2 regions of the Geobacillus sp. DSP4a genome follow, and region 2 is predicted to be linked to the other one. Evidence: a T-box and tRNA genes for the amino acid it is inferred to sense, from the RefSeq annotation. Region 2 holds a T-box; the other holds one or more tRNA genes.
The links. The T-box of region 2 lies ahead of trpS (tryptophan--tRNA ligase). A T-box ahead of a tRNA ligase gene usually reads a tRNA of that ligase, here a tRNA-Trp.

Region 1: it has a tRNA-Trp gene. The T-box ahead of trpS (tryptophan--tRNA ligase) is inferred to sense a tRNA for this amino acid. The anticodon was not compared.

What each region holds. Positions count from the first base shown of each region.
Region 1 covers NZ_SDLD01000087.1:288-4,152, forward strand. Annotated here, with positions in the region: gene istB (IS21-like element helper ATPase IstB) at 1-431, shown strand, start outside; gene ETC02_RS16160 (DUF6176 family protein) at 561-905, opposite strand; gene ETC02_RS16165 (IS630 family transposase) at 1,210-1,674, opposite strand; tRNA gene ETC02_RS16170 (tRNA-Leu) at 1,773-1,857, opposite strand; tRNA gene ETC02_RS16175 (tRNA-Cys) at 1,919-1,992, opposite strand; tRNA gene ETC02_RS16180 (tRNA-Gly) at 2,002-2,073, opposite strand; tRNA gene ETC02_RS16185 (tRNA-Gln) at 2,079-2,153, opposite strand; tRNA gene ETC02_RS16190 (tRNA-His) at 2,171-2,243, opposite strand; tRNA gene ETC02_RS16195 (tRNA-Trp) at 2,263-2,333, opposite strand; tRNA gene ETC02_RS16200 (tRNA-Tyr) at 2,341-2,425, opposite strand; tRNA gene ETC02_RS16205 (tRNA-Thr) at 2,432-2,507, opposite strand; tRNA gene ETC02_RS16210 (tRNA-Phe) at 2,826-2,901, opposite strand; tRNA gene ETC02_RS16215 (tRNA-Asp) at 3,035-3,110, opposite strand; tRNA gene ETC02_RS16220 (tRNA-Met) at 3,115-3,191, opposite strand; tRNA gene ETC02_RS16225 (tRNA-Val) at 3,350-3,425, opposite strand; tRNA gene ETC02_RS16230 (tRNA-Glu) at 3,435-3,506, opposite strand; tRNA gene ETC02_RS16235 (tRNA-Ser) at 3,521-3,611, opposite strand; tRNA gene ETC02_RS16240 (tRNA-Asn) at 3,616-3,690, opposite strand; partial or broken rRNA gene ETC02_RS16245 (23S ribosomal RNA) at 3,820-3,865, opposite strand, start outside.
Region 2 covers NZ_SDLD01000009.1:43,291-68,831, reverse strand. Annotated here, with positions in the region: gene argJ (bifunctional ornithine acetyltransferase/N-acetylglutamate synthase) at 1-376, shown strand, start outside; gene argB (acetylglutamate kinase) at 389-1,165, shown strand; gene ETC02_RS05140 (acetylornithine transaminase) at 1,162-2,322, shown strand; gene ETC02_RS05135 (carbamoyl phosphate synthase small subunit) at 2,411-3,475, shown strand; gene ETC02_RS05130 (carbamoyl-phosphate synthase (glutamine-hydrolyzing) large subunit) at 3,468-6,596, shown strand; gene argF (ornithine carbamoyltransferase) at 6,593-7,531, shown strand; gene ETC02_RS05120 (YjzC family protein) at 7,716-7,895, shown strand; gene clpB (ATP-dependent chaperone ClpB) at 8,003-10,591, shown strand; gene ETC02_RS05110 (YjzD family protein) at 10,854-11,042, opposite strand; gene ETC02_RS05105 (alpha/beta hydrolase) at 11,176-11,916, shown strand; gene ETC02_RS05100 (hypothetical protein) at 11,952-12,200, opposite strand; gene ETC02_RS05095 (beta-ketoacyl-ACP synthase III) at 12,475-13,407, shown strand; gene fabF (beta-ketoacyl-ACP synthase II) at 13,458-14,699, shown strand; gene ETC02_RS05085 (DUF2268 domain-containing putative Zn-dependent protease) at 14,841-15,632, shown strand; gene ETC02_RS05080 (YuzI family membrane protein) at 15,726-15,932, shown strand; gene ETC02_RS05075 (YjbA family protein) at 16,018-16,758, shown strand; gene trpS (tryptophan--tRNA ligase) at 16,809-17,792, opposite strand; T-box leader at 17,843-18,074, opposite strand; gene ETC02_RS05065 (DUF3899 domain-containing protein) at 18,125-18,499, opposite strand; gene ETC02_RS05060 (peptide ABC transporter substrate-binding protein) at 18,923-20,575, shown strand; gene opp3b (oligopeptide ABC transporter permease) at 20,695-21,624, shown strand; gene opp3C (oligopeptide ABC transporter permease) at 21,621-22,643, shown strand; gene ETC02_RS05045 (ABC transporter ATP-binding protein) at 22,665-23,726, shown strand; gene ETC02_RS05040 (ABC transporter ATP-binding protein) at 23,719-24,654, shown strand; gene ETC02_RS05035 (hypothetical protein) at 24,743-24,925, opposite strand; gene spxA (transcriptional regulator SpxA) at 25,228-25,541, shown strand, end outside.

The sequences.
Region 1 (3,865 bases), on a different contig from region 2:
TTGGGAAGACACATCTGGCAATTTCGATTGGAATGGAGGCGATCGCAAGAGGATATAAAACGTATTTTATTACCGCTCACGATTTGGTCAATCAGTTAAGAAGAGCCGACCAGGAAGGAAAGTTGGAGAAAAAGCTTCGTGTCTTTGTGAAGCCAACCGTTCTCATTATTGATGAAATGGGGTATCTAAAACTGGACCCGAACAGCGCTCATTACTTATTTCAAGTGATCGCCCGGCGGTACGAGCATGCCCCGATTATCCTCACCTCCAACAAAAGCTTTGGGGAATGGGGAGAAATCGTGGGAGACTCGGTTTTGGCGACAGCGATGTTAGATCGATTACTGCATCATTCCATCATTTTCAACCTAAAGGGGGAAAGCTATCGATTACGGGAAAAGAGGCTCCAAGAAGAAAAACAGAAGGATCAATGAAAGGTCCTTCTGGGGAATTTTAAACCGGCGATTTTGGGGAAAAAATAATCGGCCTTGACACCGTGGAACGGGAGAAAACCTTTATTTCAATTTATATATATAGATTCATGATTAACTTCTCAAACTTGCTTACTCCATCGCCTTACGAATATGCTCTGGAATCATCACTACTTCTGTTGTGATCACAGGTTCGTTATATTCCTCATCAATACACTCATACCAGAACGCCAAATGTTTTTTATCAATTTCGTGTTCGGACTCTTCTACGGAAATCCCGCCTTCTCCCTGAACAGAGAACCAGTAAAGAAACTCTCCTTCCTCATTTCGCTCGCGGAAGATCGCTTCGACATGCATTTTTTCATCTTTGAGCGTCAACAGCACCTCGTTCATATGTGTGTTTAATAATTCCATCCATTCATCCACCCGCTTCGATTTTCCTTCCTTTACGCGAAATTTGCTTAATTCTACTTTCATCTCATGCTTCCACCTTTCTATTTATTGATGAGCTTCAAAATATAGAAAGAAAGCAGTATATCTTGTATGCCATGCCGAAAACGGTGGAGATAAGCGTCGCATAATAGTCATCAATGTGACCGTGCGCCACATGCCAGACAACTAACAGAAAAATGATATAGCATACTACATCGAGCAGCATCCCTTGCTTAGACGTTCGTTTTTCACCTTATCTTTCTACTCTATTTCGCTTCCTATCTATATAATTCCTTCTATAATTTTACACTTAACTATATAAATGCACCTTGAAAAGTTAACCTTTGCATCACGCTGCACACCCCAAGCGTCGAAGCACCTCTTCCGGTTGTTGATCTATATATTCCATAAACCGGGCAATGGCTTGGTCAATATCCATTTGATCTTTGTGAAACACATTGGCAATGGCCGCATCCTTGAGCCATTTCCACAAGCGTTCGATGGGATTCAGCTGTGGGGAATAAGGAGCTAAAAAGATCAAGTGAAACGATTCCCCTTCTTGGCGCAAGAAATCTCTCACCATTTTGGCATGGTGGATGCGGGCATTGTCGAGCACGAGCACGATCAGCTGGTCTGGATAACGGCTCTTCAAGATCTTTAAAAAATCCAAAAACGTCGTCGCATTCGCAGCGACTGCTCGATGAAGAACGGTGTCCCCATTGAGCACATTCACCGCCCCAAATACAGAAACGTGGGCATGATGGCCGCACGTAGGCACTTTCCATTTCACCTCACCGAACACGATTGTACGCACACGATTTTCTTTTCTCGAATCGTATTCGGTAAATAAAAAACAAGGGATTCCACTTACGTGAAACCCCTTGTCCCTAAAGCCTTTCTCCCTATTTTCGATGCCGATGGTGGGAGTCGAACCCACACGGGGGGCTACCCCACACGATTTTGAGTCGTGCGCGTCTGCCAATTCCGCCACATCGGCGCGACATGCATTATTTTATCACATTACTTCATGTCTGTCAACACTTTTTATATTCATTAGATGGAGGCGGCACCCGGATTCGAACCGGGGGTAAAGGTTTTGCAGACCTCTGCCTTACCACTTGGCTATGCCGCCTTGATCGAGAGCGGAAGACGGGACTCGAACCCGCGACCCCCACCTTGGCAAGGTGGTGTTCTACCACTGAACTACTTCCGCATCATTGGCTGGGGTAGCTGGATTCGAACCAACGCATCACGGAGTCAAAGTCCGTTGCCTTACCGCTTGGCTATACCCCAACGCTGTAAAAGTGAAGGGCGACTAGTGGGAATCGAACCCACGCATGCCAGAGCCACAATCTGGTGCGTTAACCACTTCGCCATAGTCGCCATAATGATAATCAAAAGGCAGGGGCAGTAGGAATCGAACCCACACCGGAGGTTTTGGAGACCTCTGTTCTACCATTAAACTATGCCCCTTCAATCATGGTGGAGGGGGACGGATTCGAACCGCCGAACCCAAAGGGAGCGGATTTACAGTCCGCCGCGTTTAGCCACTTCGCTACCCCTCCAAGGAATGGTGCCGACTGCAGGACTTGAACCCGCAACCTACTGATTACGATTCAGTTGCTCTACCAATTGAGCTAAGTCGGCATAAAACAAATACAAGAAGGTGGCTCATTGTTGTGCTCTGTGCCTCTTCCTCTACAAGCTGATTCGAGGAAGCAGGATGCGTCGAGGCAACTCGAAGCCGACTCGACGAAGCAAGTGCTCGTCTCTACCAATTGAGCTAAGTCGGCATAACTATGATATAAATCGCGGCTCATTGTTCATTTGTTGTGTCCCTTCCTCTACCAGCCAACTCGAAGAAGCTGGATGCGTCGGGACAACTTGCAGCCGATTCGATGAAGCGGATGCTCGTCTCTACCAATTGAGCTAAGTTGGCATACATATGATGCACATTATGTTATATGGTGGCTCGGGACGGAATCGAACCGCCGACACAAGGATTTTCAGTCCTTTGCTCTACCGACTGAGCTACCGAGCCATATTAAGTTTTACGTTACTTTGCTTGTACTGCACTGTGTCTCTTCTTCTGCAAGGTGATTCGAGGAAGCCAGATGCGTTGAGGCAACTCCGACTGAGCTGCTGAGCTGTCTCTTTTCATAATTTTGAAACAATGGCGGTCCCGACGGGACTCGAACCCGCGATCTCCTGCGTGACAGGCAGGCATGTTAACCACTACACTACGGGACCAATTTGGTTGCGGGGGCAGGATTTGAACCTGCGACCTTCGGGTTATGAGCCCGACGAGCTACCGGACTGCTCCACCCCGCGACGATAGGAAAGTAAATTAATTTGCACAATGTTCTTAGCGTTATTGTCCGTTGCCTCTTCCTCTACAAGCTGATTCAAAGATGCCAGATGCGTCGAGGCAACTCGAAGTGAATTCGATGAAGCAAAGGCTCGTCGCTCCACTCCACAACGATTAAAAATGGTGGAGGATGACGGGATCGAACCGCCGACCCCTTGCTTGTAAGGCAAGTGCTCTCCCAGCTGAGCTAATCCTCCACGAAGAAGTGACCCGTACGGGATTCGAACCCGTGTTACCGCCGTGAAAGGGCGGTGTCTTAACCACTTGACCAACGGGCCATGTTGATGAATCATGGCGGAGAGCAAGGGATTCGAACCCTTGAGGCGCTATTCACGCCTACACGATTTCCAATCGTGCTCCTTCGACCACTCGGACAGCTCTCCACGATGGCTCCGCAGGCAGGATTCGAACCTGCGACCAATCGGTTAACAGCCGATTGCTCTACCACTGAGCTACTGCGGAATGACATCACTTTAGACATTTATTATTATAATGATTCGCGTTGAGCTGTCAAGGACTTTTTTTCATTCCTTCAAAACTAGATAACCGTTTCGGGAAGAAGCCGGGGCGAACCGCTCGCCTCCGCTTTTCTTGGTTAAGCCCTCGATCGATTAGTATCCGTCAGCTCCACGTGTCG
Region 2 (25,541 bases):
GAAGCTCATTGAAGTGCGCGTGCGCGGCGCGAAAACGGATGAGGAAGCGAAAAAAATCGCCAAGCAAATCGTCGGCTCCAACTTAGTGAAAACGGCCGTTTACGGCGCGGACGCCAACTGGGGGCGGATCATCGGCGCGATCGGCTATTCGGATGCCGAAGTGAACCCGGACAACGTCGATGTCGCCATCGGGCCGATGGTGATGCTGAAAGGAAGCGAGCCGCAGCCGTTCTCGGAAGAAGAAGCGGCGGCGTATTTGCAACAAGAGACGGTCGTCATTGAGGTCGATTTGCATATAGGCGATGGTGTCGGCGTTGCGTGGGGCTGCGATTTGACATACGATTATGTGAAAATTAACGCCAGCTATCGGACGTAAGGAGAGAGAACGATGGGGAAAACGGTCGTCATCAAATGCGGCGGCAGCGTGCTTGATGAGCTGTCTCCCGCCTTTTTTGCCAGCGTGAACGCAATGCGAAAACAAGGGATGGATGTCGTCATCGTCCACGGCGGCGGGCCGGAAATCGGACAGATGCTCAAAACGCTTCGCGTGCCGAGCGAGTTTGTCAACGGCTTGCGGAAGACGACGAAAGACGTGCTCGCGGTTGTGGAAATGGTGCTCTCCGGCAAAGTGAACAAACAGCTTGTCGCGATGCTCAGGCAGCACGGTTTGCCGGCGGTCGGCGTTTCCGGCGTGGACGGGGGGCTGCTCGAAGCTGAACCGATTGACCTTGCTAAACTTGGCTATGTCGGCCGTGTGAAAACGGTTCGCTCCCGTCTTTTGCGCACGCTGCTTGAGGCGGGCTACATTCCGGTCGTTTCGCCGCTTGGCATCGATCAAAACGGGCAAACATACAACATTAACGCCGACACGGCGGCTGGGGCGGTCGCGGCCGCCATCGGCGCCAGCCAGCTCGCGTTTGTGACGAACGTGCCCGGCATTTTGCGAGACGGCGCGCTCGTGGCCGACGCGACGGCGGAAACGATTGAACGACTGATCGAAGACGGCGTCATTACTGGCGGGATGATTCCGAAAGTGAAAGCAGCGCTCTCCGCCTTGTCCGATGCGCTGCCCGAGGTGATGATCGTCAGCGGCAAAACGACGTTTTACCAGAACGGAACATGGCACGGCACAACGATTCGCAAAGAAGTGGGGGTATATTTATGAGCGCGCTGTTTCCGACATACAACCGTTGGAAGATCGCCGTCCAAGCCGCGGAAGGGACGGTTGTGACCGATGTGAATGGAAAACAATATCTCGACTTTGTCTCCGGCATTGCCGTCTGCAATCTCGGCCATCGCCATCCGCACGTCCAAAAGGCGATTGAAAAGCAGCTGAATCAATATTGGCACGTATCGAACTTGTTTACGATCCCGATTCAAGAAGAGGTCGCCTCCTTGCTTGTCGCCCACAGCGCCGGCGATTATGTTTTTTTCTGCAACAGCGGGGCGGAAGCGAACGAGGCGGCGCTGAAGCTGGCGCGCAAACATACCGGGAGACACAAAGTCATTACGTTCCGCCAGTCGTTTCACGGCCGGACGTTTGCGACGATGGCGGCGACCGGGCAGGAGAAAGTGCATAGCGGTTTTGGTCCGCTGCTTCCGGAATTCATTCACTTGCCGCTGAATGATGTCGACGCGCTCAAGCAGGCGATGAGCGAAGAAGTGGCCGCGGTGATGCTTGAGGTCGTCCAAGGGGAAGGCGGCGTCCGCCCGGTTAACCCGGCGTTTTTGCAGACAGCGTCGGAGCTGTGTCAACAGCACGGAGCGCTTTTGATCATCGACGAAGTGCAAACCGGCATCGGCCGGACCGGAAAGCCGTTTGCGTACCAGCACTTTGATGTGGAGCCGGACATCATCACCGCAGCGAAAGGGCTTGGCAGCGGCATTCCGGTTGGGGCGATGATCGGTAAAGCGTTTTTGAAAGAATCGTTTGGACCTGGGGTGCACGGGTCGACGTTTGGCGGCAACCCGATCGCGATGGCCGCCGCCAAGGCGACGTTAGAAGTGGTGTTTGATCCGGCGTTTTTGCAAGATGTGCAGGAGAAAGGCCGCTATTTGCTTGCACGCCTCCATGACGCGCTCGCTTTGCTTGACATCGTCAAGGACGTGCGCGGGCTCGGGCTGCTGGTCGGAATCGAGTGCCAAACGGACGTCGCACCGCTGTTGCCATTGATTCACGAAAACGGCTTGCTCGTCCTTTCGGCGGGGCCGAACGTGATCCGCCTGTTGCCGCCGCTTGTCGTGACGAAAGCGGAAATCGATGAAGCGGTGGACATTTTGACAAACGTGTTGAACAACGCCAACGCCTCAGCCGTCTTGTAAACGGACGGCCGACGGCTTAATTTTTATTCCTGTTCATGCATAAAAATTCCTGAACGGTTATAAAAACTCAAACGATGAGGTGGCGCCAATGAAAGCGTATTTGCATGTGGCGAGCGGAAAAACGTTCAGCGGGGAGCTCGCCGCTCCGCTTGAAGAAAAGGTGAGCGGGGAGATCGTTTTTTTCACCGGCATGACCGGTTATCAAGAAGTGTTGACCGACCCGTCGTATAAAAACCAAATCATCGTTTTTACGTACCCGCTGATCGGCAATTATGGCATTAATGAAGACGATTTTGAAAGCAAGCGGCCGCACGTCGAAGCGGTCGTCGTCTACGAAGCGAGCGGCACAGGATTTCATTACGGGGCGAAATACAGCTTGGCAGAATACTTGCAGCATTGGAACATTCCGCTTCTCACGCATGTGGACACGCGCGCCCTTGTGAAAGAAATCCGCACCGCTGGGACGATGATGGCGGAATTAAGTTTGTCGCCGATTTCAGCCATTGGAGGCGAGGAAGCAGTATTTCCCGTGCGCGCGGTGTCAACGAAAACGATCGAAACATACGGCGAAGGCGGCCCGCATTTGGTGCTCATCGATTTCGGCTATAAAAAGTCGATTTTGCAGTCGCTCCTTGCACGCGGCTGCCGGGTGACGGTCGTGCCGCATGATACGGCGCCGGAAGCGATTGACGCGCTGAAACCGGACGGGCTTGTCCTCTCGAACGGCCCGGGCGATCCGAAACAGTTACGCCATCAGCTTCCCGCTATCCGTCAGCTGATCGACCGGTATCCGACGCTTGCGATCTGCCTTGGCCATCAGCTTGTCGCCTTAGCGTACGGAGCGGATACGGAAAAACTCCGCTTCGGGCACCGCGGCGCCAATCAGCCGGTGTGGGACGCGGTGAAACAAAACGTGATGATGACATCGCAAAACCATAGTTATGTCGTCAAAGAAGGCAGTTTGGTGGGCAAACCGTTTGACATTCGTTTCATCAACGTCAACGACGGTTCGGTCGAGGGCATCGTCCATCGCCATAAACCGATTTTGTCCGTGCAATACCATCCGGAGGCGCATCCGGGGCCGCACGATACCGGCTATATTTTCGACGAATTTTTGCAAACCGTGTTCAAGGGAGAGAACGTCTATGCCTAAAGATTCTTCGCTTCAATCGATTCTCCTGATCGGGTCGGGGCCGATCGTCATCGGCCAGGCTGCTGAGTTTGATTATTCCGGCACGCAGGCGTGCATCGCCTTAAAGGAAGAAGGATACCGCGTCATTTTAGTGAACAACAATCCGGCGACGATCATGACCGATGATGTCCATGCCGATGCCGTGTATTTTGAACCGCTCACCGTTGAGGCGGTCGAAGCGATCATTGCCAAAGAACGCCCGGACGGGCTGCTCGCCACATTCGGGGGCCAGACAGGGCTCAATTTGGCGTTTCAGCTGCATGAAGCCGGCGTGCTTGAAAAGTATGGGGTGAGACTGCTCGGAACACCGATTGAAGCGATTAAGCGCGGGGAGGACCGCGAAGCGTTCCGCGCGTTGATGCACGAGCTTGGCGAACCGGTGCCGGAAAGCGAAATTGTTACAAGCGTCGAGGAAGCGGTCGCGTTCGCCGAACAAATCGGTTTTCCGATCATTATTCGTCCTGCGTATACGCTCGGCGGGGCGGGCGGCGGCATTGCCGAAAACATGGAGCAGTTTCTCGCGCTCGTAGAAAAAGGATTGAACGAAAGCCCGATTCATCAATGTTTGATCGAACGGAGCGTCGCCGGATTTAAGGAAATTGAATATGAAGTGATGCGCGACCAATCGAATACGTGCATTACCGTTTGCAATATGGAAAACGTCGATCCGGTCGGCATTCATACAGGAGATTCGATCGTCGTTGCACCGTCGCAGACGTTGACCGATGAGGAGTACCAAATGCTCCGTTCGTCGGCGGTGAAGATCATTTCCGCATTAGGGATCATTGGCGGCTGCAACATTCAGTTCGCCCTTGACCCGAACAGCAAACAATATTACTTAATCGAAGTCAACCCGCGCGTCAGCCGCTCGTCAGCGCTGGCGTCCAAGGCGACCGGCTACCCGATCGCCCGCATTGCGGCGAAGCTGGCGGTCGGCTATACGCTTGCGGAACTCGTCAACCCGGTGACGAAAACGACGTACGCCAGCTTTGAACCGGCCTTGGATTATGTCGTCGTCAAGTTTCCGCGCTTGCCGTTTGACAAGTTTCCGCACGCGGATCGGAAGCTCGGCACGCAAATGAAGGCGACCGGGGAAGTGATGGCGATCGACCGTAACATGGAGCGGGCGTTTCAAAAAGCGGTGCAGTCGCTCGAAGGCAAAAACAACGGACTGTTGTTGCCGGAGCTTTCGGTGAAAACGAATGATGAGCTGAAACAGCTGCTTGTCGACAAAGACGACCGCCGCTTTTTCGCGATTTTGGAACTGCTCCGCCGCGGGGTGGCGGTTGAAGCCATTCACAAATGGACGAAAATCGACCGCTTTTTCCTTTGCTCGTTCGAGCGGCTTGTCGCCCTTGAAAAACGGGCAGCGGCTGCAACGTTGGACACGATTGAGGAGCAAACGTTCCGTTTCTTGAAAGAAAAAGGATGTAGCGACGCCTTTTTAGCTGAAACGTGGGGCGTGACGGAGCTTGACGTGCGCAACAAGCGGAAGGAACTTGGCATCGTGCCGTCATACAAAATGGTCGACACGTGCGCGGCCGAATTTCATTCAGAAACGGATTATTACTACTCGACTTATTTCGGCGAAGACGAGCGAAAACAACCGAGCGGCAAAGAGAAAGTGCTGATCATTGGAGCCGGACCGATCCGCATCGGCCAAGGCATTGAGTTTGACTACAGCTCCGTTCATAGCGTGTTCGCCTTGCAAAAAGAGGGCTATGAAACGGTGATGATCAACAACAATCCGGAAACGGTGAGCACCGACTTTGCCGTCGCCGACCGTCTGTACTTTGAACCGCTGACGCTTGAGAGCGTCCTCGATGTTATCGAAGCGGAACAAATCAAGCATGTCATCGTTCAATTTGGCGGTCAGACGGCGATCAATTTGGTCAAAGGACTCGAAGAAGCCGGCGTGCCGCTGCTTGGCGTCACGTACGATATGATTGACCAGCTCGAGGACCGCGATCGTTTTTACCAGTTGCTTGAGGAGCTTGACATCCCGCACGTACCGGGCTTGGTGGCGAACAATGCCGAGGAGCTCGCCGCCAAAGCGGCTGAGATCGGCTGCCCGGTGCTGCTTCGTCCGTCGTATGTCATCGGGGGCCGCGGCATGTTTATCGTCCATAGCGAGGCGCAGCTCGCTGCTTTGATCGAGCAAGGCGAGTTGACCTATCCGATTTTGATTGATGCGTATTTGGACGGGAAAGAGGCAGAAGCGGACATCGTGACGGATGGAACAGACATCGTGTTGCCGGTCATCATTGAACACGTCGAAAAAGCCGGCGTCCACTCCGGTGACAGCTATGCTTGGCTGCCGGCGCAGACGCTCACAGACGAAGAAAAAGCGAAAATCATCGACTATGCGGTCCGGATTGCGAAAAAACTCGGCTTTAAAGGAATTATGAACATTCAATATGTCATTGCGGACGGCAATGTATATGTTCTGGAAGTGAACCCGCGCGCGAGCCGGACGGTGCCGATCGTCAGCAAAACGACCGGCGTGCCGCTGGCGCAAATTGCGACAAAATTATTGCTTGGGAAATCGCTTGTCGACATCGTGGACGAAAAAGCGCGCGGCTTGGCGGTCATGCCGTACGCCGTGTTAAAGTATCCGGTCTTTTCGACCCATAAGCTGCCGGGGGTTGACCCGGTGGTTGGGCCAGAGATGAAATCGACCGGCGAAGGCATCAGCATCGCCGCAACGAAGGAGGAAGCGGCGTATAAAGCGTTTTATCCGTATTTGCAAAAGAAAGCGAACGCGAACGAGGTCTATGTCATTGGCAACATCGATGCCGAGCTGGAGGCAGAGATGACGGCGAAACAGCTGACCATCGTCGCTGATGTCCCGTTTTCCGATTGGGTGAAGCGCGACACGGCGCTTGCAGTGATCGACTTGGGCAAAGAGGAAGGCGAAGCGAACAAACGAATGACTGCGTTGTCCCGACAATTGCTCGTCTTCACGGAACGTGAGACATTGAAGCTCTTCTTGCAGGCGCTCGATGTCGATCATCTTGATGTGCAGCCGATCCATGGCTGGTTGGAAAAGAAAAAACAGGCAGAACAGGCGGTGATCGCATGAATGCAGTGATGTCATTAAAAGGGAGAGATTTTTTAACGCTTCTTGATTTCTCGACAGAAGAAATTTTGGACTTGCTGGCGTTAGCAGCTGATTTAAAAGCGAAACAAAAAGCCGGTGTATCGTATACGCCGCTTTCCGGGAAAACAATGGCGATGATTTTTGAAAAGCCGTCAACGCGCACGCGCGTGTCGTTTGAAGTCGGCATGATTCAGCTTGGCGGCCAGGCGATGTATTTAAACGGAAACGATTTGCAGCTTGGCCGCGGCGAAACGATCGCCGATACGGCCCGCGTCTTGTCGCAATACGTCGATGTCATTATGATTCGCACATTTGCCCATCAAAAAGTCGAGGAGTTGGCCGAATATGCGTCCGTTCCGGTCATCAACGGCCTGACGGACGACGATCATCCGTGCCAGGCGTTGGCGGATTTGCTGACGATTTATGAAGTGAAGAAAACGTTCCAAGGCGTCAAGCTCGCCTATGTCGGCGACGGGAACAACGTCGCCAACGCCTTGCTTGTGGCCGCGGCGAAAGTCGGCATGGATGTCGCCATCGCCTGTCCGCCGGGCTATGAGCCAAGGAAAGAATATGTCGAGGCAGCGCGCCAGATCGGCGAGAAAACCGGGGCAACCGTTGTGGTGACGCACGACCCGCTTGTGGCGGTGGCGGGGGCGGATGCGATTTATACGGATGTCTGGACGAGCATGGGCCAAGAAAGCGAAAGTGCTGAGCGGCTACAAGTGTTTCAGCCGTATCAAGTCAACGAAGAGCTCGTCAAAGCGGCAAAACCGGATTATCTCTTTTTGCATTGTCTGCCGGCCCATCGCGGCGAAGAAGTGACGGCCGGCGTCATGGACGGTCCGAACTCGGTCGTCTTTGAGCAGGCCGGCAACCGGCTTCATGCGCAAAAAGCGATTTTGTTGTCCGTTTTATAGCAAAGGGGGAATTCCCGTTTCGGGAGTTCCTTTTTCACTTTGAAAAGGATTTCGAGGGGAGAGCTCCTTTTCGTTGTGAACAGCTTGGCGTTCCGTTTGCGATCTTCCATCATTTTCCTTCTTATGAACAGCGATGAAACCGGGCATGATAACAAATGCAATCGAAGCAAGGGGGATGAAACAAATGGGCCAACCGCGCCATTTCAAACCAGGCGATAAAGCGCCGAACAACGGCGTGTATATTGAAATCGGCGAAACGGGAGACAATGTAAAGCACCCGAAAAAGCTGAAACTGAAAGCCGGCGATACGTTTCCAGAAACGTCGAACCATAACCGGCATTGGACGTATTTGCGCAAACCGTGAAGCAGAACAAAAGCCATTCCAAGCATGGAGTGGCTTTTCATTTGCCGTGCGCTTTGCGATCCGCTATAATGATTTATGGTCAAAGAAGGTCAAATGGAGGGGACGGCATGGACGCAAGCCGTTTGACGGAAAAACTGCAAGAGGCGCTTATGGCGGCGCAGTCGATCGCCAAAGAGCGGCATCATCAACAGCTTGATGTCGAACATCTTCTGCTGGCGCTCCTCGAGCAAGAAGATGGCTTGGCGCCGCGGCTGTTTGCCCTTTGCGGCGCCGACCGCGCTCAGGCGATCCGCTGGCTGCAAGACCGGCTTCGCCAAAAGCCGGAAGTGCACGGAGCGGGAGAGGGACAGATGTACGTTGCGCCTGCCTTGGCGCGGCTGCTTGAGGAGGCGGAAAACGAAGCGAAGCGAATGCAAGATGAGTACATATCGGTCGAACATGTGCTGCTCGCGCTGTCTCATGGCGCCGAGCCGGTTGCCCGGCAACTGGCATCGTTTGGCTTGACAGAGGAAGCACTGGTAGAAGCCGTGAGAAAGGTAAGGGGGAATCAACGCGTGACGAGTCCACATCCGGAAGCAACCTATGAAGCGTTGGCCAAATACGGGCGCGATCTTGTCGCCGAGGCGAAGGCGGGAAAAATCGACCCGGTCATCGGCCGCGACAGCGAAATTCGCCGCGTCATCCGCATTTTGTCGCGGAAGACGAAAAACAACCCGGTGCTGATCGGTGAGCCGGGCGTTGGGAAGACCGCTATTGTCGAGGGGCTCGCCCAGCGCATCGTGCGCAAAGACGTCCCGGACGGGTTGAAAGACAAAACGATTTTCGCTCTTGACATGAGCGCGCTCGTCGCCGGAGCGAAGTTTCGCGGTGAGTTTGAAGAGCGGCTGAGGGCTGTATTGAACGAAATTAAAAAAAGCGAGGGCCGCATCATCTTGTTTATCGACGAGCTGCACACGATCGTTGGCGCCGGCCGGGCCGAAGGGGCGATCGACGCCGGCAATATGTTAAAGCCAATGCTCGCCCGCGGCGAGCTGCGCTGCATCGGGGCGACGACGCTTGATGAGTACCGACAATACATCGAAAAAGACCCAGCGCTCGAACGCCGCTTCCAGCAAGTGCTCGTCCAAGAGCCGACCGTCGAGGATACGATTTCGATCTTGCGCGGATTGAAAGAGCGATACGAAGTGCACCATGGCGTGAAAATTCACGACCGGGCGCTCGTCGCGGCCGCGGTGTTGTCCGACCGCTACATCTCGGATCGCTTTTTGCCTGACAAAGCGATCGATCTCGTTGATGAGGCGTGCGCAACGATCCGGACGGAAATGGAATCAATGCCGTCGGAGCTTGATGAAGTGATGCGCCGCGTCATGCAGCTGGAAATTGAAGAGGCGGCGTTAAGCAAAGAGACGGATGAAGCGAGCCGCGAGCGGCTGGCGGCATTGCAAAAAGAACTCGCTGACTTGCGCGAAAAAGCGAATGCCATGAAAGCGCAATGGCAACAAGAGAAAGAGGCGCTTGACCGTGTCCGCCGCGTGCGCGAGGAACTTGAGCGGGCGAAGCGTGAGCTCGAGGACGCGGAAAACGACTACGATTTAAACAGGGCGGCCGAGCTGCGTCATGGACGGATCCCGCAGCTTGAGAAGCAGCTCAGGCAGCTCGAGCAAGAAATCAGCGAGCAACGGGAAGGAAAATTGCTGCGCGAGGAAGTGACGGAAGAAGAGATTGCCGAAATCGTGTCGCGCTGGACAGGCATTCCGCTCACCCGCCTTGTCGAAGGGGAGCGGGAAAAGCTGCTGCGGCTTCATGAATGGCTCCATAAGCGAGTCATCGGCCAAGACGAAGCGGTGGAGCTCGTCGCCGACGCCATCTTGCGGGCGCGGGCCGGGATGAAAGACCCGAACCGTCCGATCGGCTCGTTTTTGTTCCTTGGACCGACCGGCGTCGGCAAAACGGAGCTGGCCAAAGCGCTGGCCGAGGCGCTGTTTGACAGCGAGGAGCAGCTCATTCGCCTCGATATGTCCGAATACATGGAAAAACATGCTGTCTCCCGTTTGATCGGGGCGCCGCCCGGCTATGTCGGCTATGAGGAAGGCGGCCAGCTGACCGAGGCAGTGCGGCGCAAGCCGTATTCCGTTCTATTGTTCGATGAAATCGAAAAAGCTCATCCGGACGTGTTCAACATCCTGCTGCAGCTGCTCGATGACGGACGGCTCACCGACTCGCACGGGCGGACGGTCGATTTTAAAAACACAGTCGTCATTATGACATCGAACATCGGCTCGCCGCTGTTATTGGAACACAAAGACGGCGACATCGATGAACAGACGCGCAGCCAAGTGTTTGACCAATTGCGCGCCCATTTCCGCCCAGAATTTTTAAACCGGATCGACGATATCGTCTTATTTAAGCCATTGTCGATGAATGAGGTGAAAGGCATCATCGAAAAGTTCGCCCGCGAGCTGTCGGCCCGTTTGGCCGATCGGCATATCGAACTCGTGCTGACCGAAGCGGCGAAGCAATACATCGCCGAAGCGGGCTTCGATCCGGTCTACGGCGCCCGCCCCTTAAAGCGGTTTATGCAAAAGCAGATCGAAACGCCGCTTGCGAAAGAGCTGATCGCTGGGCGGGTGAAAGATTACAGCACCGTCACGGTCGATGCCGAAAACGGCCGGCTTGTCATTCGCCCGTCAGCGTGAAACGAGTCGAAGAGGCGGGGGATAGCCGGGGGAAGAGACGCGCTTCTTGCTGGCAGCGTCAAACGTTTTTATGCCCCCATAAAGCCCATCCCATTGAGCATTGTGGGGCACGTGGCCGGCTGCAGAAAACACCAACCTACACCCATCAAGATGGAATCCCTCCTCGACTTACGCCTATATACGTGTTGGAATGGGGCTTCTCGATGACAAAAACAACGCCTTGGGACTTTCAACCCAAGGCGTTGTCTTATGAGGAGAATGATCAATGGCGATGATCCCCAGCCGGCTCGTCCGGAATCAAAGCGGCGACGACAAGGACTAAAACGGTCACGATCACGCCGAGCAAGGCGCCGGTTGTGAAGTTGTAGCCGATCCCTTGCATCGAGCCCATGACGTACGTCGCCATTTGCACAAGCAAAAACGTCCAAAAAAACGTCCAAAACAAGCGCATCTTTGTTCCTCCCATCTTCTCGTCATTCCTTTTCTTATCTTATCACAATTTGTCGCGTAGGCATATACCCGGACGTTTTTTTTGGCCGCGCATATCGTATACTGTACAATTATGTATCGTCAAACAAGGGTGAATGGAAACGATGGCAGGACAACGACGGTTTTTCCAACTCGATGAACAATGGTGCATCGTTCACGTGCCGGAGCGCCCAAACGGGTTTGCCCTTTTTTTAATGGGCGATGGCGACCATTTCGTGAATGAACAGACGAGTTTTTGGCTCGAGCATCCGAGACGGCGCCAGTGGCTGGACGAGTGGCTTGAACAAGGGTACACGGTGTTTTCATCTCATTTGTACGGCCGGCATTGGGGAAGCCCGAAGGCGGTCCGGCTGGCGCGCCAACTCATCTACTCGGTATTGAAAAGCGAGATCGTCAACCGACGCATCTATATCGTCGCCGAAGGAATGGGCGCGCTCGTCGCCCTGCAGTTGCTTGGCGTCATGCCGAGGCAAATCCGCGCCGTCGCCATGCTCAACCCTTGCCTTGATGTGCGCGCCCAGCTTGAACACGAGCGGGGCCACCCATTCGTGTATCGGCGGATGGTAAAAGAAATCGCCCTCGCTTACGGATTGAAGGAAGAGGAAGTGCCGGAGGGTGTCCCGTCTCTTTTCCTTAGCCCGCACGATGTCCCGGTGATGATTTGGCAGCTCGCCGGCGTGAGCGAATACCCGTCCGCATTGCATAGCCGGAAGTACGAACAATGGATGAAAACAACCAACCACCGGGTGCGCATCGTCTACCAGCTGCCGGAAAAGCGGCGCCAGCTTGCTTGGCAGATCGGGCAATTTTTTCGCCAATATAACGAACTCCCGTAAAGAGCGAAGGCAGACGCATGAGGTTGTTGCGTCTGCTATTTTTTCAATCCATCGATGAGCGAGGAGATTTTTTTGATGAGCGGTTTCAGCTGCTGCAACGAGTCCGTCAGCGTACCGACGTTTTCGACGAGTTTCATCAAATCAATGTTTGGCAGCGGGAGCGGCTCCGTTTTTGTTTGTTCGTCCCGCCGGCCGGTCCGTTTTGGAGGAAAGGGGCCGAACATGAGGCGGGAGAAGCGGTCGCGCTCTTCACGGCTTTGCCGGGATGATGGGACGTTCGCCATAAAATCAGTCCTCCTTTTTTCCTCATCGTTTGCTTGTCATTGTATTGTATGGCGGAGGTAAAACGTTGGTTTGGACAAATGCCTTCGGGCGGGAAGAAAGCAATAGGATTCCGGCCGGGAAGGCGCGCTTTTGCTATTGCGCATATGCGCTCTTTCCGTTAAAATTAGTACCAAGTAATAATAATTGGTTATGTGGACTGATTGTACGTTGACAATTGTGCTGTACTTGGGAGGCTTTTCGGTTATTTTGGAAGAAAAAAAGGAGATGAATGGTATGGGAGCAGGAATTATCGGGGTCGGCCGCTATGTGCCGGAAAAGGTGTTGACCAACGCCGACTTGGAGAAAATGATGGATACATCAGACGAATGGATTCGGACGCGCACCGGGATTGAGGAACGCCGCATTGCGGCAGATGACATCGATACGTCCGATATGGCGTATTTTGCTGCCGAAAAGGCGCTTGCGGATGCCGGTGTCGAGGCGAAAGACATCGATCTCATTGTCGTTGCTACCGTAACGCCAGACCGTTCCTTTCCATCAGTTGCTTGCATGCTGCAAGAGCGGCTTGGGGCTGTCAACGCCGCGGCAATGGATCTCAGCGCCGCCTGCTCCGGATTTATGTACGGAATGGTCACGGCTGCCCAATTTATTGACACGGGGGTTTACAAGTATATATTAGTAGTGGGGGCCGATAAGCTGTCAAAAATCACCGATTGGACAGACCGCAATACGGCGGTGTTGTTTGGCGATGGAGCCGGTGCGGTTGTCATGGGCCCAGTGTCGCCAGGGCGGGGCATTTTATCATTTGAATTGGGCGCTGACGGAACAGGAGGAAAACATTTATACAAAGACGAATATATCGTGATGAACGGCCGGGAAGTGTTCAAGTTCGCCGTCCGGCAGATGGGAGAGTCAAGTGTGCGGGTGCTTGAAAAAGCGGGGCTGACAAAAGAGGATGTCGATTTTCTCATTCCCCATCAAGCGAACATCCGCATTGTGGAGGCGGCGAGACAGCGGCTCGAGCTGCCGGAGGAAAAAATCTCGACAACGATTCGCCGCTATGGAAACACATCCGCGGCCTCCATTCCGATTTCGCTCGTGGAGGAGCTGGAGGCAGGAAACATTCGCGACGGTGATCTCATCGTCATGGTCGGGTTCGGCGGCGGGCTGACATGGGGCGCGATCGCCTTGCGTTGGGGCCGTTGATGTTCTGTATCCCAACATCATTATCCAGAATAAAGGAGAGGCAGAGGAATATGGAAAAAAGACGAGTCGTCGTGACCGGAATAGGCGCCGTCACCCCGCTGGGGAATGACGCAGAAACGACGTGGAAAAACATTGTCGCCGGCCAGTCCGGCATCGACATTGTCACCCGCGTCAATCCAGACGATTTTCCAGCGAAAGTGGCGGCAGAAGTGAAAGATTTTGATCCGTCGTTGTTTATGGACCGCCGCGAAGCGCGGAAGATGGACCGGTTTACGCAATACGCCGTGGCGGCGGCGCTCATGGCGGTGAAAGATGCGAATTTGGAAATCGGTGAGCATAACGCCGAGCGGGTCGGTGTTTGGATCGGCTCTGGCATCGGCGGTATGGAGACGTTTGAGCAGCAGTTTGAAATTTTCCAGCAGCGCGGCTATCGCCGGGTGAGCCCGTTTTTCGTGCCGATGATGATTCCGGATATGGCTGCGGGGCAAGTCTCAATCATCCTTGGGGCGAAAGGAATGAATTCATGCACGGTCACCGCTTGCGCGACGGGCGCAAACTCGATCGGCGACGCGTTTCGGGTCATTCAGCGCGGCGATGCGGATGTGATGATCGCGGGGGGAACGGAGGCGCCGATTACGAAAATGTCGTTTGCCGGCTTTTGCGCGAATACGGCCCTTTCGACCAATCCGGATCCGAAAACGGCAAGCCGCCCGTTTGATAAAAACCGTGATGGCTTTGTCATGGGGGAAGGGGCAGGCATTATCGTGCTTGAAGAGCTGGAGCATGCGTTGCGCCGCGGGGCGAAAATTTACGCGGAAATTGTCGGCTACGGCGCGACGGCTGACGCATATCATATCACTGCACCGGCGCCGGGCGGTGAAGGCGGCGTGCGGGCGATGCGACTGGCGCTGCAGGATGCCGGCTTGCAGCCGGAGGACATCGACTACATTAACGCCCACGGCACAAGCACGGAGTACAATGACAAATATGAGACGATCGCCATTAAAGAAGTGTTTGGCGACCATGCCTATAAGCTTGCGATCAGTTCTACAAAATCGATGACCGGTCACCTGCTTGGCGCAACCGGCGCGGTGGAAGCCATTTTCTCTGTGTTGGCGATCCGCGATGGCGTCATTCCACCGACCATCAACTATGAAACGCCGGATCCGGAATGCGACTTGGACTATGTGCCGAACGAAGCCCGCCGGCAGACTGTGCGCGCAGTGTTAAGCAATTCGTTTGGATTTGGCGGCCATAACGCGACATTGATTTTCAAAGCGTATGCGCAATAGATAGCAATGAAGGCCATTAGCCTCGGCCGGACGAACCCGGCCCCGTTGGAAGACGGGCGCCGGGCTTCACTCCGGACGGGGCTTTTTTCGTTCACCGTCCCGGTTGCCTTGACATAAGGTAGCAAAAAGGGAGGGAAGACGATGGGACTGGCTCCAACTGATCGTTGGCTTGAACAAGATGAAGGCGATCCGCTCCGTGTTTGCGCCCGGCTGGCGCCGTTTTTTGCCGATGCACCAGCGCGCGCCATTCATCGTTATTTATGCTTATATGGCATGTATCGAAGCGCCCGGCAGGCCGTTCGCCTTTTGCCGGAGATGAAGGCAAAAGGCCTTTGGGAGCGGCTTGCCCGCTTATATGACGAACAGCGGGTGAGATGGAAAGGGCCTGACGTTCCGGTGTTTTTGCTGCCGGCCGATGATGAAAACCGGAAACTTTTGCGCGAGTTTCGCGGAAAAGGAGGAGTGGCGTTTGCCGATAAGCTCGTTTTCTTTTTGCTGCCCGATCATCGCGACGAGGAGGTCGCGGCATTGGTGGCGCATGAGTACAACCATGTTTGCCGGCTGAAGCAGCTGCCGTATGGCGGCAAAGAGGCGACGCTGTTAGATGCGGTGATTATGGAAGGGCTGGCAGAACATGCGGTCGCTGAAACAGTCGGACCGGAACAATGCGCCGACTGGACGTCGTATTATACTGACAGGGAGATCGAGCGGTTTTGGCGCCGCTACATCGCCCCCAATCAAGATGCTGCTGTTTCGCACCCACTCAGCTCCCGCATTTTATACGGCCTTGGGTGGTATCCGAACATGGGCGGCTATGCAGTCGGTTATGCCATCGTCCGCCGCTGTTTGGAGCGGGGGTATTCATTGGCTCAATTGATGGCGATGGAGGCGAAACAAATGGTTGCTTTAGCCGGTCTGGACAGCCGCGGGTAAGGCGGGATGGACCAGGGGCGATGATAGGCATCTTGTCCACCGAACAGGCATATACGTAAAGAAAGGACGTGGACAAGAAGGAAGGGAAGCCCGATGGTCCGCCTGTTTTTTTATTTGGTCGGCTTTGGTTTTTCGGTCGTCGGCGGCATGATGATGATCGTCTATTTAAACATCATCACCCCGGAGCGCGGGTTTGGTGAATACGCTGCTTATATCGCGGCAAGGGAGGAATGTTATTTATTGCCGCTCGGCTTGTTGCTTATGTGGGCGAGCTTGTCGTTTCCAAGCCGTGGCTCATAGTGGGGAAAAGAGGGCGAAATGGAATAAAATTCTGCCCCTCTGCCTATACTGATGGACAAACACGTCTGGAAGTGAGGGGTATCACATGCTTTACCTGCACGACATTTGGGTGAACTGGTTTGAAGGTGAAGAGAACGGGTACAACGTCTGCCATTTTCACGAATGGCGCAAAGACGACCAAATTGAGTTGCTTGACCAAGTGCCGCTGTTAAAAGTGTCCCCGGCTCTATTCCAATATATTGAAAACAGTTTATCCGACCTTCCGAAGCCGCTTTTGGACGATGTGTACCAAAAAGCCTATGTCCGCAAAAACCATGAACGGATTCAGCTCGATTATTGTTTCGTTGTGACCGACGGAGCTGGCATTTTGGCCGTCGATACGATCGGCTATCATATTCCGATCCGCAAAAGCCGCCTCATTCCGCGGCAAGAGCAGCTTGTGTACGAGATGGCCGCCGAGACGGAAGAGCGGGCCTACCCGCTGCCGAAGTACGAAAAAGAGTACCACATTTTGTCGCCGGCGCCGGAGTTGATGTGCGGATTGACACGGAAAGAGCGGCAGTTGAAACAGCTGTTGTTTATGGCGCTTGACCAGCTGCATTCAACGAAAAACAGCGCCGAGGTGCGCTACTGGTATACAGAATGGGCCCCGGAAAAGTACGCAGATATTCAAAAAATGTCGTTTGAGGAAGCGTGGGAACGGCTGTACGAAGAAACGAAACACGGCTGGTCTGCACGGCACGAGCAGCTATGTGAAAACTTAATTAAAGGCCAGCCGTTTTTCGAAAAGCTTTGGGAAATGGAGCAAGAGCCGAAAGTGAATTAAAAAACGGGCCAGGGCGCTATGCGCCCGCCCGTTTTTTGTATGGCGCCTTCTTACCGCCGCCCGAGGCCCATCGCTTTCTCCATTTTTCGCACCATTTCTGAGGCGACGCGGTTCGCTTTTTCCGCTCCTTCATCCAATACGCGGTCAAGCTCCTCGCTTTCCATCCAATGGTGATACCGTTCTTGAATCGGCCGGAGCGTTTCGATGACCAATTGGGCCAGGTCGGCTTTGAAGACGCCGTATCCTTTTCCTTCGTATTGCTGTTCGAGCTCCTCGATCGATTGGCCGGATAACGTCGAATAAATATTGAGCAAATTTGAAATGCCCGGTTTTCCTTCTTTGTCGTAGCGGATCGTTCCTTCCGAGTCGGTGACGGCGCTTTTGATCTTCTTCTCGATCGTTTTTGCATCGTCAAGCAGTGTGATGTATGCTTTCGGGTTGGGATCGGATTTGCTCATTTTTTTCGTCGGGTCGACAAGCGACATGATGCGGGCGCCGACTTTCGGAATGCGCGCCTCAGGGATCGTAAACAGCTCGCCGTACCGTTTGTTGAACCGTTCCGCCAGATCGCGCGTCAGCTCGATATGCTGCTTTTGGTCTTCGCCGACCGGGACGATGTCGGTGTTATAAAGCAAAATGTCAGCGGCCATCAGCGGCGGGTACGTGAGCAGCCCGGCGCTGACCGCCTCTTTGCCGGCTGACTTGTCTTTAAACTGCGTCATCCGCTCGAGCTCGCCGATATACACAATGCACTGCAGCATCCACGCCGCTTGGGCATGCGCCGGCACTTCCGATTGGATGAACAGCGTCGCTTTTGTCGGATCGATGCCGACGGCCAAATACAAAGCGGCAAGGCGGCGGATGTTTTTCCGCAGTTCGTGAGGGTCTTGCCAAACGGTAATGGCGTGTTGGTCAACGATGCAAAAATAACAGTTGTATTCATGCTGCAATTCGACAAACTGCCGCAGCGCCCCAATATAGTTGCCAATGGTGATGACGCCGCTTGGCTGAATGCCGGAAAAAATGGTTTTCATCGATCTTCACTCCCTCAAGCCAAAAATAAAAAAGGCCCTGCCAGCCCTCTGATAGGGACGGTAGGACCGCGGTGCCACCCTACTTATTGCGCGGAAAAGCGCAATCGCTCAGCCCATGCTTTGCGCATGGCCCCTGTAACGCGGGGAACGTCCTCGCCTACTGCGTCGCCGGTTCGGCGGGAAGCTCGAAAGCCCATTCCATATGGCTAGCCGCTTGTTCGCACCTTCCACAAGCTCTCTGAAGGCATCGCCATATGTACTTTTCTTTCTCATCGCTCAGTCTATTCTAAACTTGCCTTATATTATACGGAAAACATTCAGCTGTTGCAACCTTATTGCAAGGCATATCCGGCGGCGATCATCGCGAGAAACAAAAGGAGTCCGGCAAAAAGGAGCGGGTACGTGATGGCGAAACGCCGCGGACCGGGCTGTTCCTCCGATTCATGTTCTGCTGCCGCTTCCTCAAGATACCGCTCCACCCTCGTGCTGCTTCTGCGCAATCGGCGAAACCCGTATGCAAATCCGCTGAAAAACCCGCGTTCATAAACAAACAAAAGCCCGCCAAGCGACAGAGGCAAAAGGGAGAGCAAAAACGAAACGTTAATAAAGGCCACCGTACTCCATGCTCCTTGCCCTATTACGATGAGTGCGCTTGCCGCCAGCATCGCGGCGACGAGCCATCCAGTCCGCACAGCCGTTTGTTTCATATCGTCTGTTCCCGCCTTTCCCTTCTCACTGCTTATTTTATCATAAATCATGTGGGCGGGAAGATTGTCAAAATTATTAACAAAATTATATTGAAAAATATAGAAGAAACCTGGAAGTTCAGGAGAAATTTGCTTCGAAGCTGAGAGGAGGGGGCAAAAAAATTATATTGTAAGCGTTTTCTTTGTCTGTGGGCAGAATTTTTTGTTTACAATTGCGGTAAAAGTCGTTACAATGCAGGTGTAAATGAATCCGATCCCCATCTTTTTTTAAGTAGTTTGAAATTTTTTTATTTAAGAAAATAAAAAAATCCTTTTCAAATATACTAACACAGGATATAATAAGCGATGTAAGTACAATCTTCTGAAATCAAATCATTCAGAAGATTTGCAATACGCTACATAAATTTTAAGGGGGGTTTTTTAGTGAAGAAGCGATTTTCTTTCTTCCTCGTCCTGCTTCTCGCGCTGTCAACGTTCCTCGCGGCTTGCGGCGGGGGCAAGGACAACGACAACGCCCAAGGCGGCCAGGGCGGCGAAAAGCCGGCGGAGAAAAAGGAGCAGGTGCTGAACTTGCTTGATTCCTCAGAAATTCCGTCGCTTGATTCGGCGCTCGCCACCGACCAAGTATCGTTTATCGTGTTGAACAACGTCATGGAAGGTCTGTATCGTTTAGGCAAAGACAACAAGCCGGTTCCTGGGGTGGCGGAAAGCCATGAGGTGAGCGAAGACGGCAAAACGTATACGTTCAAGCTTCGCAAAGACGCCAAATGGTCGAACGGCGACCCGGTGACGGCGCACGACTTCGTGTTTGCTTGGAAACGGGTGCTTGACCCGAAAACGAAATCGGAGTATGCGTACATTATGTACGACATCAAAAACGCGGAAGAAGTCAACACCGGCAAACTGCCAGTTGACCAGCTGGGCGTCAAAGCGCTTGACGACTACACGCTCCAAGTCGAGCTGAAAAACCCGATTCCGTATTTCATCAGCCTGACGGTATTCGGCACGTTCATGCCGCAAAACGAGAAATTCGTGAAAGCGCAAGGCGACAAATACGGTCTCGAAGCTAATACGACGCTTTACAACGGCCCGTTCGTCTTAAGCGAATGGAAGCATGAACAAGGCTGGGTTTACACGAAAAACCCGAACTACTGGGACAAAGATACAGTCAAGCTGGAAAAAATCAACGTCAAAGTCGTGAAAGACACGGCGACAGCGGTCAACTTGTATGAAACGAAACAGGCCGACCGCGTCGGTTTGACGGCTGAATTTGTTGATAAGTATAAAAATGATAAAAACTTCAAAACGGAATTGGATTCAGCCCTCTACTGGCTGCGCATGAACACGAAAAAAGAACCGCTGAACAACGTCAATGCCCGCAAAGCGATTGCGATGGCCATCGACACGCAAGCGATGGTCGATACGCTCTTGAACAACGGTTCGATTCCGGCGAAGTTCACCGTTCCGAAAGACTTCGTCACTGGTCCGGATGGCAAAGACTTCCGCGATGTGAATGGCGATTTGGTCAATTACAATCCGGATGAAGCGAAAAAACTGTGGGAGCAAGCGAAAAAAGAGCTGGGCAAAGACAAATTTACGCTTGAACTGCTGAACTATGACAGCGACAGCGCGAAGAAAATCGGCGAGTATGTGAAAGCGCAGCTTGAACAAAACTTGCCGGGCTTGACGGTCAACATTAAACAACAACCGTTTGCACAAAAACTGAAGCTCGAAAGCAACATGCAATATGATTTGTCGTTCTCCGGCTGGGGTCCGGACTATCAAGACCCGATGACGTTCCTTGACTTGTGGACGACAACTAACCCGCACAACCGAACGGGTTGGTCGAACGCTGAATACGACAAATTGATTAAAGACGCGAAAACAACGTTGCTTGGCGATTTGCAAGCTCGTTGGGATGCGATGCTGAAAGCAGAAAAAATCGTCTTTGAAGGAATGCCGATCGCTCCGCTGTACCAACGCGGCGCTGCCTATTTGCAACGCGAGTATGTCAAAGACTTCGTCACGCATACATTCGGCGCCGACTACAGCTTGAAATGGGCGTATGTTGAGTAACCGTTCTCTTGAAAATGCGGAGGAGAGTATATGCCTAGGCATATACTCTCCTTTTGCCTACCAAGGCGAAAAATGTCGAAAAACAACGAAGATTATAGAAAAGCAGAGGAGGTGCGGTCATGGCGCGGTATACGCTTCAGCGGTTCGTTTATATGATCATCACGTTGTTTATCATTGCGACGTTGACGTTCTTTTTAATGAAGCTGTTGCCTGGTTCGCCGCTGCAAAACCAAGAGAAATTAACGCCGGAACAGAAGGCGCTTATTTTAAAAGAGTACGGATTGGATAAGCCCGTGCCTGTTCAATACATTCAATATTTAGGGAATTTGTTGAAAGGAGACTTGGGGGTATCGTTCCAATATGACAACCGCCCCGTGACAGAGCTCATCAGCGATCGAATCGGCCCGTCGGCCCAGCTCGGGTTTCAGGCGATTGTTTTTGGGACGATCGTTGGGTTGATTCTCGGAATTGTCGCGGCGATTCGACATAATCATTGGGAAGATTACACCGCTACGGTCATTGCGGTGTTGGGCGCCTCGATCCCGTCGTTTGTGTTAGGGGGGTTTTTGCAATATTTTATCGCTGTGAAACTGCAATGGCTTCCGGTCGCTTTTTGGGAAGGCTTCAAATATACGATTCTCCCGACATTGGCGCTGTCTGTCGGGGTCATCGCTAGCATCGCCCGTTTTATGCGCACAGAAATGCTGGAAGTGTTAAGCTCTGACTACATTTTGACGGCTCGGGCGAAAGGGATCAGCCAGGCGGGGGTTATCATCAAGCACGCCATCCGCAACTCGCTTATCCCCGTCATTACCATTTTAGGACCGATGACCGTCAATTTAATGACGGGAACGCTTGTCATTGAGAAACTGTTTGCTGTCCCTGGTCTTGGGGAGCAGTTTGTCCGTTCGATTGAACTGAACGATTACCCGGTTATTATGGGAACGACGTTGTTTTATTCCGCCTTGTTGATTTTGGCAGTCTTTATCGTTGATGTGTTGTACGGGGTTGTCGACCCACGCATCCGGTTAGCGGGAGGGAAAAAATGATGGCGAAACAACAATACGAACAACTGTCACCGGAATGGTTTCAGCCCGCCCCGCCGAACGTTGGTGAGCAGGAAAAAATCAATCGTCCGAGCTTGACGTTTTGGCAGGATGCTTGGCTTCGCCTTCGGGAAAACAAGGCAGCGATCGTCGGGCTCGTGATAATTATCATCTTGGCGCTCATGGCGATCATCGCCCCGATGGCGAGCGACCGGACGTATAAAGATCAAAACTTGCGGCATGCGAAACTTCCGCCGAAAATCCCGGTGCTTGAACATATTCATTGGCTTCCGTTTGACGGCCGGGATGCGAACGGCGTTGATGTGTATAAACAGCGCGGCGTGAAAGAGTACTATTGGTTTGGCACGGATGACTTAGGACGCGACTTGTGGGTGAGGACGTGGTATGGCACGCGTATCTCCCTTTACATTGGTTTGCTGGCGGCGTTGATCGACTTATTGATCGGGATTGCGTACGGCGGCATTTCCGGCTACTATGGCGGCCGCGTCGACAATGTGATGCAGCGGATCATCGAAATTTTAAACGGCATCCCGTATTTAATTATGGTCATTTTGTTCATTTTGATTTTTGAGCCTGGAATCATTTCCATCACGCTGGCGATGGTCATTACCGGTTGGACGACGATGGCGCGGATCGTGCGCGGGCAAGTGTTGAAATTAAAGAACATGGAATACGTGCTGGCGGCAAGGACGCTCGGAGCGCCGACATCACGGCTTATTTTCAAACATTTGATCCCGAACGTCATCGGCCCAATCATCATTACGACGATGTTCACAATTCCATCGGCCATCTTTACCGAAGCGTTTTTAAGCTTTATCGGCCTTGGCATCCGTCCGCCGGAAGCGTCGCTTGGCTCGCTTGTCAATGATGGATACAAATCGATCCAAACATATCCGCATTTGATGATTATTCCGGCCGTTGTCATCAGCTTGCTCATTTTAAGCTTCAACTTGGTGGCAGACGGAATCCGCGATGCGCTTGACCCGAAAATGCGCAAATAACCGACGGAAGGGGTGAAACCGATGGAGAAAATTTTGCAGGTGAACGATTTGCATATTTCCTTTGACATCCACGCCGGTGAAGTGCAGGCGGTTCGCGGCGTCACGTTCGACTTGTATAAGGGAGAAACGCTGGCAATCGTCGGCGAGTCAGGGTCTGGGAAATCAGTGACTTCAAAAGCGTTGATGCGCCTGTTGCCGACACCGCCGAGCCGGATTAAGCAAGGGGAAATTTTATTTGAAGGCAAAGACTTGACCAAGCTGTCGGAGAAAGAGATGCAATCGATCCGCGGTGCGGAAATTTCAATGATTTTCCAAGATCCGATGACGTCGCTCAATCCGACGATGACGATTGGGAAACAAATTATGGAAGCGATTTTAAAGCATCAAAAGCTGTCGAAAGATGAAGCGCGCAAACGGGCGATTGAACTATTGCAGCTGGTCGGCATTAAAAACGCCGAGCTGCGCATGAAGCAATACCCGCACCAATTTTCCGGCGGGATGCGCCAGCGTGTTGTCATCGCCATCGCCTTGGCGTGCAATCCGAAAATTTTGATCGCCGATGAACCGACGACAGCGCTTGATGTGACGATTCAGGCGCAAATTTTGGAGTTGATGAAAGACATTCAGAAAAAGCTCGGCATGTCGATTATTTTCATCACCCATGATTTAGGGGTCGTCGCCAACATGGCCGACCGAGTGGCCGTGATGTATGCCGGGAAAATCGTGGAGATCGGCACGGTGGATGAAATTTTTTACAATCCGAAACATCCGTACACGTGGGGATTGCTGGCCTCGATGCCGAGCCTTGATCATAAAGATACGGAGCTGTATTCGATTCCGGGTTCGCCGCCGGATTTGTTAAATCCGCCAAAAGGCGATGCGTTTGCGCCGCGCAATCCGTATGCGCTCAAAATTGACTATGAGCTCGAGCCGCCGATGTTCCAAGTGTCTGATACGCACTATGCGGCGACATGGCTGTTGCATGAAATGGCGCCGAAAGTGGAACCGCCGGCTATCGTGCGTGAACGGATGAAACGGTTTGCTGACATCGTCGCCCGGAAAGGAGGAAAACCGCGTGGCTAGACAAAAGCTGCTTGAGGTCAAAAATTTGAAACAGTATTTCCCAGCTGGACGCGGTCAGGTGGTGAAAGCAGTCGACGGCGTCACCTTTGACATTTATAAAGGTGAAACGTTCGGCCTTGTCGGCGAGTCGGGCTGCGGCAAGTCGACAACGGGGCGGACGATCATCCGGCTGTACGAAGCGACGGAAGGAGAAGTGCTGTTTAACGGCGTCAATGTGCACGGCAAAAAATCAAAAAAAGAGCTGAAAGAGTTAAATCGGAAAATGCAGATGATTTTCCAAGATCCGTATGCGTCGTTGAATCCGCGGATGACGGTCGCGGATATTATCGCTGAGGGCATCGACATCCATGGGCTGGCGAAAACGAAAGAAGAACGGATGCAACGCGTGTATGAATTGCTTGAGACGGTTGGCTTGAACCGCGAGCATGCCAGCCGCTACCCGCATGAGTTTTCCGGCGGTCAGCGCCAGCGGATCGGCATCGCCCGGGCGCTTGCCGTCGAGCCGGAATTCATCATCGCCGATGAGCCGATTTCGGCGCTTGACGTTTCCATTCAGGCGCAAGTCGTGAACTTATTGAAGCGCCTGCAGCGTGAAAAAGGGTTGACGTACTTGTTTATTGCCCATGACTTGTCGATGGTCAAATACATCAGCGACCGGATCGGCGTCATGTATTTCGGGAAAATGGTCGAGCTCGCTGAATCGGAAGAGCTGTACCGCAATCCGATCCACCCATACACGAAGGCGCTCTTGTCGGCCATTCCGCTTCCGGATCCGGAAACGGAGCGGACGCGCAAGCGGATCGTTTACGACCCGGCGCAACATGGCTACAAAGATGGAGAGGAACTTGAATTCCGTGAAATTACGCCTGGCCATTTTGTGCTTTGTTCGGAGGAAGAGTATAAGCGGTATCGGGCGATGTATGCCTAGCAGAATAGAAAAGAGCGCCGCTCCTTCATCGCCGCATGATGCGAACGGTGAAAGAGGCGGCGCCCACCTATGCGCCTGTCTTGGCGCGTTATTTTTTTCCCCCGACGACTTTCCATCCTTGTTGGATGCGGCGAGAGGCCTCGACATGCTTTCCACTTTTGTTTCGGCCGAACATCCGCTCTCCGATCGTGTTGCTGATGTTTCCCATCAATGCGGTGAGGACGACGATCAATGCCGAAGCAATGGCAAAGTCGATGAAATAGCCGGCCATCGGTTCTTCCTCCCTTTTCCTTTTCTACTTTGATTGTAGAGGATTTGCCTTCACTTTGGAAGAGGAAAGAAAGAAAATTGCATTTATCATCGAAAAACTATATCTTTCTTGGCCGATGTATTGTATAATATATCATGTTAAAGTCATTTCAATTTGCAAACGATTGGCAAAGCGGCTGATCGCCAGACTGGCGTCCAGGCCGTGTCGCTATGCTGTCAGACGTCAAACCGGCATAGCGGTGCACGTCTGTCGTCTGACGGACGAGGGAAGCAAGGGATTCCTTGTCAAAAGGAGTGATCGAAGTGGTCAAGCTATACACATCACCGAGCTGCACGTCATGCCGGAAGGCGAAGGCGTGGCTCGAGAAGCACAATATTCCTTATGTCGAACGCAATATTTTCTCTGAGCCGCTCACGGTCGAGGAGATTAAAGAGATTTTGCGGATGACGGAAACGGGAACGGATGAGATCATTTCCACCCGTTCGAAAGTATTCCAGAAGCTGAACATTAACTTGGAAGCTCTGCCGCTGCAAGATTTGTACGAACTCATTCAAAAAAACCCAGGCATTTTGCGCCGGCCGATCATCATTGATGAAAAGCGGCTTCAAGTCGGCTA